2 regions of the Nocardioides sp. JCM 18998 genome follow, and region 1 is predicted to be linked to the other one. Evidence: predicted binding sites of a transcription regulator. Region 1 holds the regulator's gene; the other holds the start of a gene.

Region 1 (5,360 bases):
TGTCAGCCGGCAGGGCTGAGGCTGCGCTCGGCGCGCAGCTTGGCGATCTCGTCCTCGAAGTCGTCCGCCGACTCGAACTGTCGGTAGACGGAGGCGAACCGCAGGTACGCGACCTGGTCGAGCGTGCTCAGCGGCGCGAGGATGGCCATGCCGACCTCGTGCGCGGGCACCTCGGCGTAGCCGCTCGTACGGAGCGTGTTCTCGACCTCCTGGCCCAGGCAGGCCAGCTGGTCCTCGGTGACCGGGCGGCCCTTGCAGGCCTTGCGGACGCCGGCGACCGCCTTGTCGCGGTTGAACGGCTCGGTCGCACCGGAGCGCTTGAGCACGGTCAGCTGCATCAGCTCGACGGTGGTGAACCGCTTCTCGCAGCCCTGGCACTGACGACGCCGGCGGATCGAGCCGCCGTCCTCGGCCACCCGGGAGTCGAGGACCTTCGTGTCGTTGTGCCGGCAGTAGGGGCAGTGCATGACGGTCCTCCTTCCTCGGGTGGTCTCTGCATCGTTCATGGGGCTCGCCGGTGTGGATCCCCCTGTGGAGGAAGCCGCCCCGACTGTGGAGAACGCGTCGCGATCTGTGCAACGAGCACGCACAAATGTGAACTAGATGTGGATAACTACATCCGTGTAACTACTAGATGTAGTGGTGACTCTATGCCCCGGCCGCAAGGCATGCAAGTGCTCCGGCGCGGCGCGCCGCGAGACCTCGGCGTGTCGCGCTCAAGGGGCGCCAAAGCGCCCCATCTCAGGAGAGAATGTGGCGCGTGGGGCAGCAGAACAGTGGCAAGCGCAAGGGCAGCCGGAGGGCGGCTCGGCCGCCGCGACGGTTCCGCAGGGACGTCTTCGCGCTGGCGCTCGGCGTCACGGTGGCGCTGATCGCGTGGGGCTATCTGGTCTATGCCGCGATCGACTTCGGTGGCGATGCACGCGACGGCGACGGCGCGTCGTGGCTCTTCCTGCTGCTGGCCGCGATCGGAGCCGCGGCGTGCCTCTTCGTCGCGCTGCTGCTGGGCGCCCGGGCACTCCGGGCGCTGGCGAGCGCTCCCGTCAGTTCGGGATACGCAGAGTCTGACCAGCCGACAGGCTCGCACCAGCGAGGCCATTGATCTTCTCGATGTGATCGATCATCGCGCGGACGTCGCCGTCGTCGGAGGCCGCCGACGCGAGGTCCCACAGCGTGTCGCCGGGGGCGACGACCACGGAGTGGGTCGACTCCGGGGCACCGGCCTGCGAGGCGGCGCCGGCGCCGTTGGAGATGAGCAGGCCGACGCCGAGCAGCGCGATCAGGCCGACGACGAAGACGACCACGCGACCGCGTCGGGTGAGCCGCAGCGTCGAGCCCTGACGCGGCGCGCGGGCCGCAGTCGCCGGGCGGACCGCTCGGACGTCGGTCGTACGCGGCGTCTCGAACAGCTGGTCGAGGGTCATCGAGCTCATGTCAGTCTCCTGGGGAAGGCGGGACTTGGTGTGTCCGAGACGATGTCTAACCGCGACCACTGACAGTTTTCGGTGGAGCGACCATCAGCGGCTTTCGATCAGACGTTCGATCGAACACATGAGCGAGAGTAGAACAAAGGTTCGAACTCGTTCAAGTGTTCGAACGAGATTTCTTGTGCCGTCTCGCGACACGCCGGATCGAACATCTGTTTGAATCCACCCGGGCGCGGCACTACCGTGAGACGCATGACCTCCAAGGAGCAGAGCAACCTGGCTGAGCTGCCCGACGGCCCGCCGGATGCGACCGGCCTCACCTACCGCCAGCAGCGCATCCTCGGTCACCTGCGCGACTGCATCGAGCAGCGCGGCTATCCGCCGAGCATGCGCGAGATCGGCACCGCGGTGGGCCTGACCTCGACCAGCTCGGTCGCCCATCAGCTCAAGGTCCTCGAGCAGAAGGGGTTCATCAAGCGCGACCCCCATCGCCCGCGCGCTCTCGAGGTCTTCCTGCCCGAGGTGCTCAAGGCCCGCAAGGCGATCAGCGGCGCCGAGGAGGTCGACTACGACGAGACCGGCATCGGCGACAGCCGCCCCGAGGCGCACTACGTCCCGCTGGTCGGCACCATCGCCGCGGGCGCACCGATCCTGGCCGAGGAGCAGACCGAGGCGGTCTTCCCCCTGCCGCGCGAGCTCGTCGGCGACGGCCAGCTGTTCCTGCTCAAGGTCAAGGGCGACTCGATGATCGAGGCGGCGATCTGCGACGGCGACTACATCGTCATCCAGCAGGCGCAGACCGCGAACAACGGCGACTTCGTGGCCGCGATGCTCGACGGCGAGGCGACCGTCAAGGAGTTCCGCCGCAAGGACGGCAAGCTCTGGCTGCTCCCCCACAACTCCGCGCTCGAGCCGATCGACGGGACCAATGCCACGATCCTGGGCAAGGTCACCGCCGTGCTACGCAGCCTGTGAAGGCGACCTCGGCATAATATCGGTGGGATCGGGCACGCCCGATCCCACCGTTTTTCTCAGGAGGCACCCGCGTGCAGGAGAACGTCATCGCCGGCGATGAGGCGATCCTCGCCCCGCCGACGGGGCGTCGCACCATCCGCCAGCGCCTCTCCACCGTCGGCGCCGGCCTGCGCGAGCTCCTGCTCATCTCGGCGCTCTACGTCGGCTACACCCTCTCGCGCCGGCTCGCCAGCGACGCCCGCGAGCCGGCGATCCACCGCGCGAAGGAGCTGCTCCGGATCGAGCGGGCCGTACGGCTCAACTGGGAACACCCGATCAACGACTTCTTCGTGCGCCACGACACGATCGGCCTGCTCGCCTCGTTCTGGTACGCCACCGCGCACTACATCATCACGCTCTCGGTGCTGGTCTGGCTCTACTTCAAGGGGCGCGACGCCTACATCCCCGCCCGTCGTGCGCTGCTCGTCACGACCGTCCTGGCGCTGACCCTCTACCTCATGCTGCCGACCGCGCCGCCGCGCTTCCTCGACGGCTACGCCGACGTGCTCGCCCTCCACTCCGACCAGGGTTGGTGGGGCTCCGACGCCTCCGCGCCCAAGGGTCTGGGCCACCTCACCAACGAGCTGGCGGCCTTCCCGTCTCTGCACGCGGGCTGGTCGCTGTGGTGCGCGATGGTGCTGCAACGACACGCCCGGTGGCGGATCGTCAAGATCCTCGGGTGGGCCGGCGCCTTCATCACGGCGGCTACCGTGATCGGTACGGGCAACCACTGGGTGCTCGACGTCCTGGTCGGCTGGATGGTGACCATCGCCGGCGTCGTGGCGGTTTGGGAGCTGACACCTAAACTGCCGGAGTGACGCGCGCCCTCCCCTCCTCCGCCGCCGCCCTGACCACCCTCGTGGTCGTGGTGGCGTCGCTGCTGTCCGTGTCCGTTGCGACCCCCGCTCAGGCGGAGCGCGGATCGGCGGTACGGCTACCGGCGGCGAGCGCGCTCGGCGACTCCGACGGCGATGCGCCGGGCGATGCGTCGATGTACCTGCGCCGGATCGCGCTGACCAAGAGCTCGCTGCGCGGCGCCGCCCGCAAGCGGGCCGAGGCCCAGGTCGCCCGCCCCAAGCTCGCCGGTGAGCGGATCGTCTGCTCCACCACCCACCCGATCTGCGTGCACTACGCGAGCGCGGGCGTCGACGCCCCCAAGGCGGGCGGCCCGATCACCCCACAGGTCGTGCTCAGCAACCTCGATCACATCTACTCGATCTACCAGAGCTCCGGCTACCGGATGCCCGAGGCCGACCACACCACCGGCGGTGGCACCACCCAGATCAACGGTGCGCCGGTGCCCGTCGACGACGTGGACATCTACCTGGCCAACATCGGTGATCAGGGCTACTACGGCTACTGCGCGCCCGAGCCGCTCGCCAGCGCGCCGTCCGCTCACCACACGCCGGCGTACTGCGTCCTCGACAACGACTACGCCGAGTTCCCGCACGGGACGCCGCTGTCCAACCTCCAGGTGACCGCCGCGCACGAGTTCTTCCACGCGGTGCAGTTCGCCTACGACGCGACCGAGGACCCGTGGTTCATGGAGTCCACCGCGGTGTGGATGGAGGACCAGGTCTTCGACAACATCAACGACAACATCCAGTACCTGCCATACGGGCCGCTGGGGAGGCCGTCGACCTCGCTCGACAAGAACACCACCTTCGGGGTGTACGGCGGCTGGATCTTCTTCCGCTGGGTCAGCGAGCATCACCCCCAGCTGGTCGGCCAGCTGCCCGGCATCATCCTGTCGATGTGGCAGCGCGCCGCGTCGGGCGCGCACGACCGCTACTCGCTCCAGGCCGTCAGCAGCGCACTCCAGGCGGCCAAGATGCCGCTGCGTACGGCGTTCGCCCGCTTCGCCGCCGCCAACCGCAACCCGGCGCACACCTACTCGGAGGGTCGCGCCAACCACTACCCCGTCGCGGCACCGGCCAAGAGCTACTTCCTGCGCAGCGGCAAGCGCGCCAGCGGCACCGTACGCATCAACCACATGGCCGCCTCTACCGAGCGCTTCACCCCGCGGGGCCGCGCGCTGAACGGCAAGCGGGCCAAGCTGCGCCTGACCCTCGACATGGACGACACCGCCCGCGGCAGCGCCGCCGTGGTGACGATCTACCAGCGCAACGGCGCCACCAAGACGCGCCTGGTCCATCTTGACCGGCACGGCAACGGATTCGCCGCGGTGCCGTTCAGCGGGCGCCTGGTCAAGCGGGTCGAGCTGACCATGACCAATGCCAGCACCCGGATGCTCTGCTGGGTCGGCGGGCTCTACGCCTGCCAGGGCCAGCCGAAGGACATGCGCATCGCCGAGCACTTCAGCGCGCAGGTCCACGCCTGATGCCAACCGCCACCACGGACTCGACGACCCCGGTCGCCGAGCTGCTCGCGACCGCCGTCGAGGCGCTCGGTGGCAGCACCCGCACCGGTCAGGTGCAGATGGCCGAGGCCGTCGCCACCGCGCTGAGCACCGAGGAGCACCTCCTCGTCCAGGCCGGCACCGGCACCGGCAAGTCGCTGGCGTACCTCGTCCCGGCGCTCCTGCACGACAAGCGCGTCGTGGTCGCCACCGCGACCCTGGCGCTGCAGCACCAGCTGGTCGAGCGTGACCTGCCGCGGCTGACCAAGGCGCTCAAGGGTCGCCGGCTCGACACCTCGTACGCCGTCCTCAAGGGCCGCGCCAACTACGCCTGCCTCCACCGGATCCGGGAGGGCGTCCCGGACGACCAGGGCACGCTCACCATGGACATCGCGATGGGCGACATGGCGAAGAAGGTCCTCGAGCTGCGGAAGTGGGCCGACGAGGAGGCCAACGACGGTGGCACGGGCGAGCGCGACAACGCGCCCCGGCACACCGATCGGGAGTGGCGCCAGGTCTCGGTCTCCTCGCGCGACTGCCTGACCGCGGCCAAGTGCCCG
Region 2 (5,360 bases), 380 kb from region 1:
CATTCCGAGCGGATAGATCGTGATGAGCGATGCCGCCGCTCCGACCGTGGCGCCCGCCAGCGCGGTCCCGACGAACGTCGCGTGGGTCACCGAGGGGTTCTTTCGCGGGGACACGACGAGCCCGTCGGCTTCGGCGAGCTCGCGTGCGAATATGCCCGGGTCTCCGCTAGTCAGCTCCTCGATCGATGCGCCATCGGCCAGGCCCAGTCGCAGATCCCGTTCGAGTTCTGCGCGAAGTCGTCGGCGGTCGCGGTTGCTCGCGCCGCTGCGGCGCAGCTGATCCGAAACCGCCTCGATCCAGGCATCGAGCAGCGGGTCTCCCGGCAACTCTTCACTGCGCATAACGGGCCTCTCCTCGGGTGGGGCCGGAGTCAAGCACCAGCCTGGTGAGTTCGGTTGTTCGCTTCCACTGCGCTGACCAGGACTCGAGGGCCGCTCTGCCAGCGGTGTTGATCGCCAGCACGTTGCGAGCCGGTCCCGAAGGACTCTGCTCCAGCTGGTTGTCGACGAGTCCCTGTTTCCGCAGGCGAGTCACGAGCGGATAGATCGTTCCGTAGCTCGCGTTGACGAAGCCGTGATCCTGCAGCTGTTGGACGAGGCCGTAGGCGTGAAGCGGCTCCTGATCCAAGAGAGCCAGGACGCACATGTCGAGGACCCCGCGCATGAGCAGGGTCTCCCGGCCGTCGATGTCGCCCTGATCTATCATGCGACGCACGGTAGTAGGTATCGCCGCATAATGCGAGCGTTTACGTGGAACACGCGGCCTGTGGCACCCGGAGGCACGTACGCCTACGAGTCGGCGGGTCGATCGCGGTGGGTCGATGGGCGCGGCGTCGACGGAGACGCCGGCGATTGGTCGCAGCGGTGGTGTCGAGGCTCGCTTCATTGGCACCGACCACCGGGGGCTGCGCGCGGCTCAGCCGCCGGGGGCGGGTAGTGGTGTGGTGCCGGTGGGGTCGACGTGGAAGTGCTGACGGTGGGGGCTGGTCCAGAGGAACTCGCCGGGACTCAGCTGGGTGTACCCCCAGCCTGCATGGGTCTTGACCCGGTGATGGAGGCGGCACAGGGGTGCCAGGTTCGCCGAGGTGGTGGTGCTGCCGTGTTCGTAGGGGTCGATGTGGTCCAGGTCCGCTGAGCGGGCGCTGCGGGTGCAGTGCGGGAACACGCAGATGCGGTTGCGCAGGACGATCTGCTCCCGCAGGGTCGCTGAGGGCTGGTAGCCCGACGAGGCGATCTCGGTGTTGAGGTCGATGACCGGCCGGATGCTCACCGTCGTGCCGGGGCGGGTGAGCCACGACTGGAGGCGGTCGATGCCGACCGTGTAGTCGCCGGAGCCGTGCTCGACGTGCGCCGTCTCCGGGTCGTCCGCGTTCAGGTGGACGTACAGGGTCGCGGCCGATCCGCCGGTGGTGATCTCTCCGGTGGTCAGGTCGAGTCCGAGCTCGCGGCGTGCGATCTCTCCCACCGCGAGCGCACGCCGCACGTCCAACGACTCCTCCGAGCCTGCCAACAGCAGGGCGTGCGCGGCGCGGGCGATCGCGGTCTCGAAGTCGCGGGCGTCGACCGCATCCAGGCTCGCGCTGACTCCGACACAGCCTCCGACCACGTCGCGGTCGTGGATGGTGACGTGGCGGTGCTCGGCAGCAGCGAGCTCGTCTTGGGCTGCCTGTTCGGGGTCGAAGCGTCGGATCGCGTCGGTGACGAGGCGTTCGAGGCGCACGATCCCGATCTTGTGCGCGAGAGGTGCGACCTGGGCATCCACCCACCCCGCAGCATCTCGGGTCAGGGCGAGGGTGTGGTCGGCGATGCGGCGGGCCTTGTAGGGCTCCAACGGACCAGCGACCATCCGCGCCCACACCAACGGGAGGCGATACCGCAGCTCGAGCACGGTCCCGAGCCACAACCGGGCCGAGTCGGCCGAGCGGCCCAGGGCGGTGGCGAACTCGGCGACGGCGAACTCCGCCACCAGCGGCGCCCCTTCGCCCGCGATCGCGAGCTCGTGGTCGGTGCCGGGCACCGTCATCGCCCGGTCCAAGGAGTCGGTCGAGTGCAGGTCCGCCCACTCCAAGGCGAGGCGCATGATCCGGATCTCGGCTTGGCGGGCGTCCTCGCGCGCCGCGCCCATCGCCTCCAGGAGTCCGGCCGGGGTGTCCCGGTCGAGCTCAAGGGCGAGTGCGGTGGTCATGGTTCGAATCTACGGAAAGGGTCCGACAGTTTTGGGCCTCATCGGACCTGTCCAGAGACTTCTTTTCGAATATCTTCTCGGGTCTTTGTTCTGTGCCCCGGGGCTAGTGGCCCGACGGAACTGTGCTCTCGGCACCTGCTGTGCCAAGACACTCGACCGGCACCCGCGGTGCCGCTCTTCCCTTGAAATCTCTGGCTGGAACCGTCGCCACCGGTACGCCACCCGCCCACCGGCAACCGCCGGTGGACGGGTTGCGCCTGTAGGGCCTGCTGGCGATCACGAAGACGAACGAGAGAAGCGTGGTACAGCGGGTGCCAGCACAGTGTCTTGGCACCGTCCCAGCGTGGGGCACCGTCGCGTCGAGCCACCATGCGTGTGGTCCCGTCCAAAGACAACGTGCCGGAGGGTCGAGTCGGTGGTGCGGGAGGGCCGAGTCGGCGGTGCGGGAGGGCCGAGTGAACGCAAAAGGCGCCCCGGCCAGTGGCCGGAGCGCCTTGCTTGGAGCGGTGGATCAGTGACCGGAGGTCTTGAAGCGCTCGATCGAGGCCTCGATCTCGGCGATCGCGGCCTCGCGGCCGACCCAGTCGGAGCCCTTGACGGACTTGCCCGGCTCGAGGTCCTTGTAGCGCTCGAAGAAGTGCTTGATCTCGTCCAGCACGTCCTGCGGCACATCGCCCAGGTCCTGGATGTTGTCGAAGCGAGGGTCGGTCGGGACGCAGAGGACCTTCTCGTCCTGGCCCTTCTCGTCCTCCATCACGTACATCGCGACCGGGCGCGACTCGACGAGGACGCCGGGGTGGATCGGGAACGGGAGCAGGACGAGCGCGTCCAGCGGGTCGCCGTCGCCACCGAGGGTGTCCTCGATGTAGCCGTAGTCGGCCGGATAGACCATCGAGGTGAAGAGCACGCGGTCGAGGCGGAGCTTGCCGGTCTCGTGGTCGACCTCGTACTTGTTGCGCGAGCCCTTGGGGACCTCGATCAGGACGTCGAACGTCAGCGTCATGGGTGTTCCTCCAGGTGTGTTGACGCGCCATTGTCCACCACAATGACCTCGATAGTCGCTACCGGGAGGGTCATCAGTGTCACGTAGGGGTCGTCGGCGACTGCTCGTCGTGGTGGTGCCGCTGGTCCTGGCGCTCCTCGCCGGCACCGCTCTCTGGGCGCTCGGCTGGGTCGATCACTGGCGTGGTCACGACCGGGTCGCGGCCACTCCGGCGCCACGTCCGTTGGTCGTCGATGTGCCGACGCCGGCAGCGACGGATCCGATCGCCGATGCGGGCGACGGGACGATCCGCGCCGCCTCGGTGCAGCGACTCCTCGCCCGAGACGTCGACGACGCGCTCGGCAGCCATGTCGTCGCCGCAGTCGCCGATCTGGACCGCCCGATCGTGGCGCAACGAGGCCGTGGCGCGGCGGTGCCGGCCTCGACCAACAAGCTGCTCACCGCCGCGGCCGTGCTCGCGCTCGACGGGCCGGAGAAGCGCTTCACCACCCGTACGGTCCTCACCGACACCCCGGGCATCGACACCGTGACGCTGGTCGGCGGCGGGGATCCGCTGCTCGCCTCCGAGCCGGCCGCCGACGACGCATACCCGAAGGTCGCCGACCTCGCCACGCTCGCGAAGCAGACCGCGTCCGCGCTGCGCGCCACCGGCATCACGTCGGTCAGGCTCCGCTACGACACGTCGCTCTTCACCGGCCCGGACGTCGCCCCGACCTGGCCGCACAGCTACATCACCGAGGGCGTGGTCGCGCCGATCACCGCGCTGTGGGCCGACGAGGGGCGTACGACCGACGACGCCGAAGCGACCGGCCGGGTCGCCGACCCGGCGCAGGACGCCGCCGCGACGTTCGCGGAGGCACTCTCCAGCGCCGGCATCACCGTCCGCGGAGCAGCCCAGGAGCAGACCGCCCCGCAGGGTGCCGCCGATCTCGCCCACGTCGACAGCCCGCCGCTGCGCGAGATCGTCGACCACGTCCTCGAGGTCAGCGACAACGAGGGCGCCGAGGTCCTCGCCCACCAGGCCGGCCTCGCGTCGGGCGACGGCGGCAGCTTCGCCGGAGGCGCCGCGGCCGTACGGGGCGCGCTCGCCAAGCTCGGCGTCGACACCAGCGGGCTCGTCCTGCGCGACGGCAGCGGCCTGTCGCGGGCCGACCGGATCTCGCCGGTGACCCTCGTCCAGACCCTCCAGCAGGCCGTGGCACAGCCTCGTCTGGCCCCGATCGTGGTCTCGGTCCCGGTTGCGGGGTTCAGCGGCTCCCTCCTCGACCGCTTCGACGACGAGGACGGCAATACCGAGGCGGGCCGTGGCCTCGTCCGCGCCAAGACCGGCACGCTCACCGGGGTCGACGCGCTGGCCGGCTACACCCAGGACGCCACCGGCACTCCGGTGGTGTTCGCGATCATGGCCGACCGCGTCTCCGAGACCGACACGCTCGCCGCCCGGCATGCGCTCGACGCCCTGGCGACCGCGCTGACCACCTGCCGCTGCGGCTAGCTCAGCGTGCCCGGGTCGCACCCGGACCGCACCCGGACCGCACCCCGCAAACACGAGCGAGCTCGCGCTGCTTTGCCGGCTTCGCCTAAGTTCGACTCATGACTTCTGCGGCGGACGGCGCTGACGACAGCGCGCGCGAGATCGTCGACTGGGACTTCGCCGTACGGATCGGCTCCGGCCTGGCGGGCGAGGGCCCGACCATCCCGCGCGCGGAGGCGGCCGCCGCGGTCGCCGAGCTGCGTGCCGACGCCGCCAAGTCGACGCCGCTGGTCAAGGAGTTCACCGGCCTGACCACTCCTGCCGAGGCCGCGCCGGTCCTCGTCGTCGACCGCGCCGGCTGGGTCCAGGCCAACGCCGATGCGTTCGCGCACGTCATGACGCCCGTCATCGACAAGGTCGTCACCCACCGGCCCAGCGGCATCGCCCGCAGCGTCGGCGCCAAGGTGACGGGCGCCGAGGTCGGCGGCCTGCTCGGCTTCCTCTCCGGCAAGGTGCTGGGCCAGTTCGACCCGTTCTACGGCTCCGACCGAGTCGAGCGAGGCACGAGTGAGCACCCGGGGGCCGCAGGTGCTGTCACCGGCAGCGGCCCGTACGGGCGTCTCCTGCTGGTCGCCCCCAACATCGTCCAGGCCGAGCGCGACCTGCACGTCGACCCGACCGACTTCCGCCTCTGGGTC

The links. Region 1 encodes LexA, which represses DNA repair genes until DNA is damaged. Its sites were predicted from a motif close to TCGAACANNTGTTCGA; they were not measured.
Region 2: ACZ5L9_RS04840 (HNH endonuclease signature motif containing protein) is a predicted target of LexA. The motif match lies at 2,251-2,266, and genes of this name have one in related genera.

The regions. Positions count from the first base shown of each region.
Region 1 is NZ_AP043886.1:635,930-641,289, forward strand. Features, by position in the region: gene nrdR (transcriptional regulator NrdR) at 3-467, opposite strand; gene ACZ5L9_RS03025 (hypothetical protein) at 761-1,102, shown strand; gene ACZ5L9_RS03030 (LysM peptidoglycan-binding domain-containing protein) at 1,044-1,433, opposite strand; gene lexA (transcriptional repressor LexA) at 1,680-2,402, shown strand; gene ACZ5L9_RS03040 (phosphatase PAP2 family protein) at 2,474-3,259, shown strand; gene ACZ5L9_RS03045 (MXAN_6640 family putative metalloprotease) at 3,256-4,782, shown strand; gene ACZ5L9_RS03050 (ATP-dependent DNA helicase) at 4,782-5,360, shown strand, end outside.
Region 2 is NZ_AP043886.1:1,018,555-1,023,914, reverse strand. Features, by position in the region: gene ACZ5L9_RS04850 (hypothetical protein) at 1-342, opposite strand, end outside; gene ACZ5L9_RS04845 (PadR family transcriptional regulator) at 332-706, opposite strand; gene ACZ5L9_RS04840 (HNH endonuclease signature motif containing protein) at 917-2,185, opposite strand; gene ACZ5L9_RS04835 (inorganic diphosphatase) at 2,697-3,188, opposite strand; gene dacB (D-alanyl-D-alanine carboxypeptidase/D-alanyl-D-alanine endopeptidase) at 3,265-4,683, shown strand; gene ACZ5L9_RS04825 (zinc-dependent metalloprotease) at 4,782-5,360, shown strand, end outside.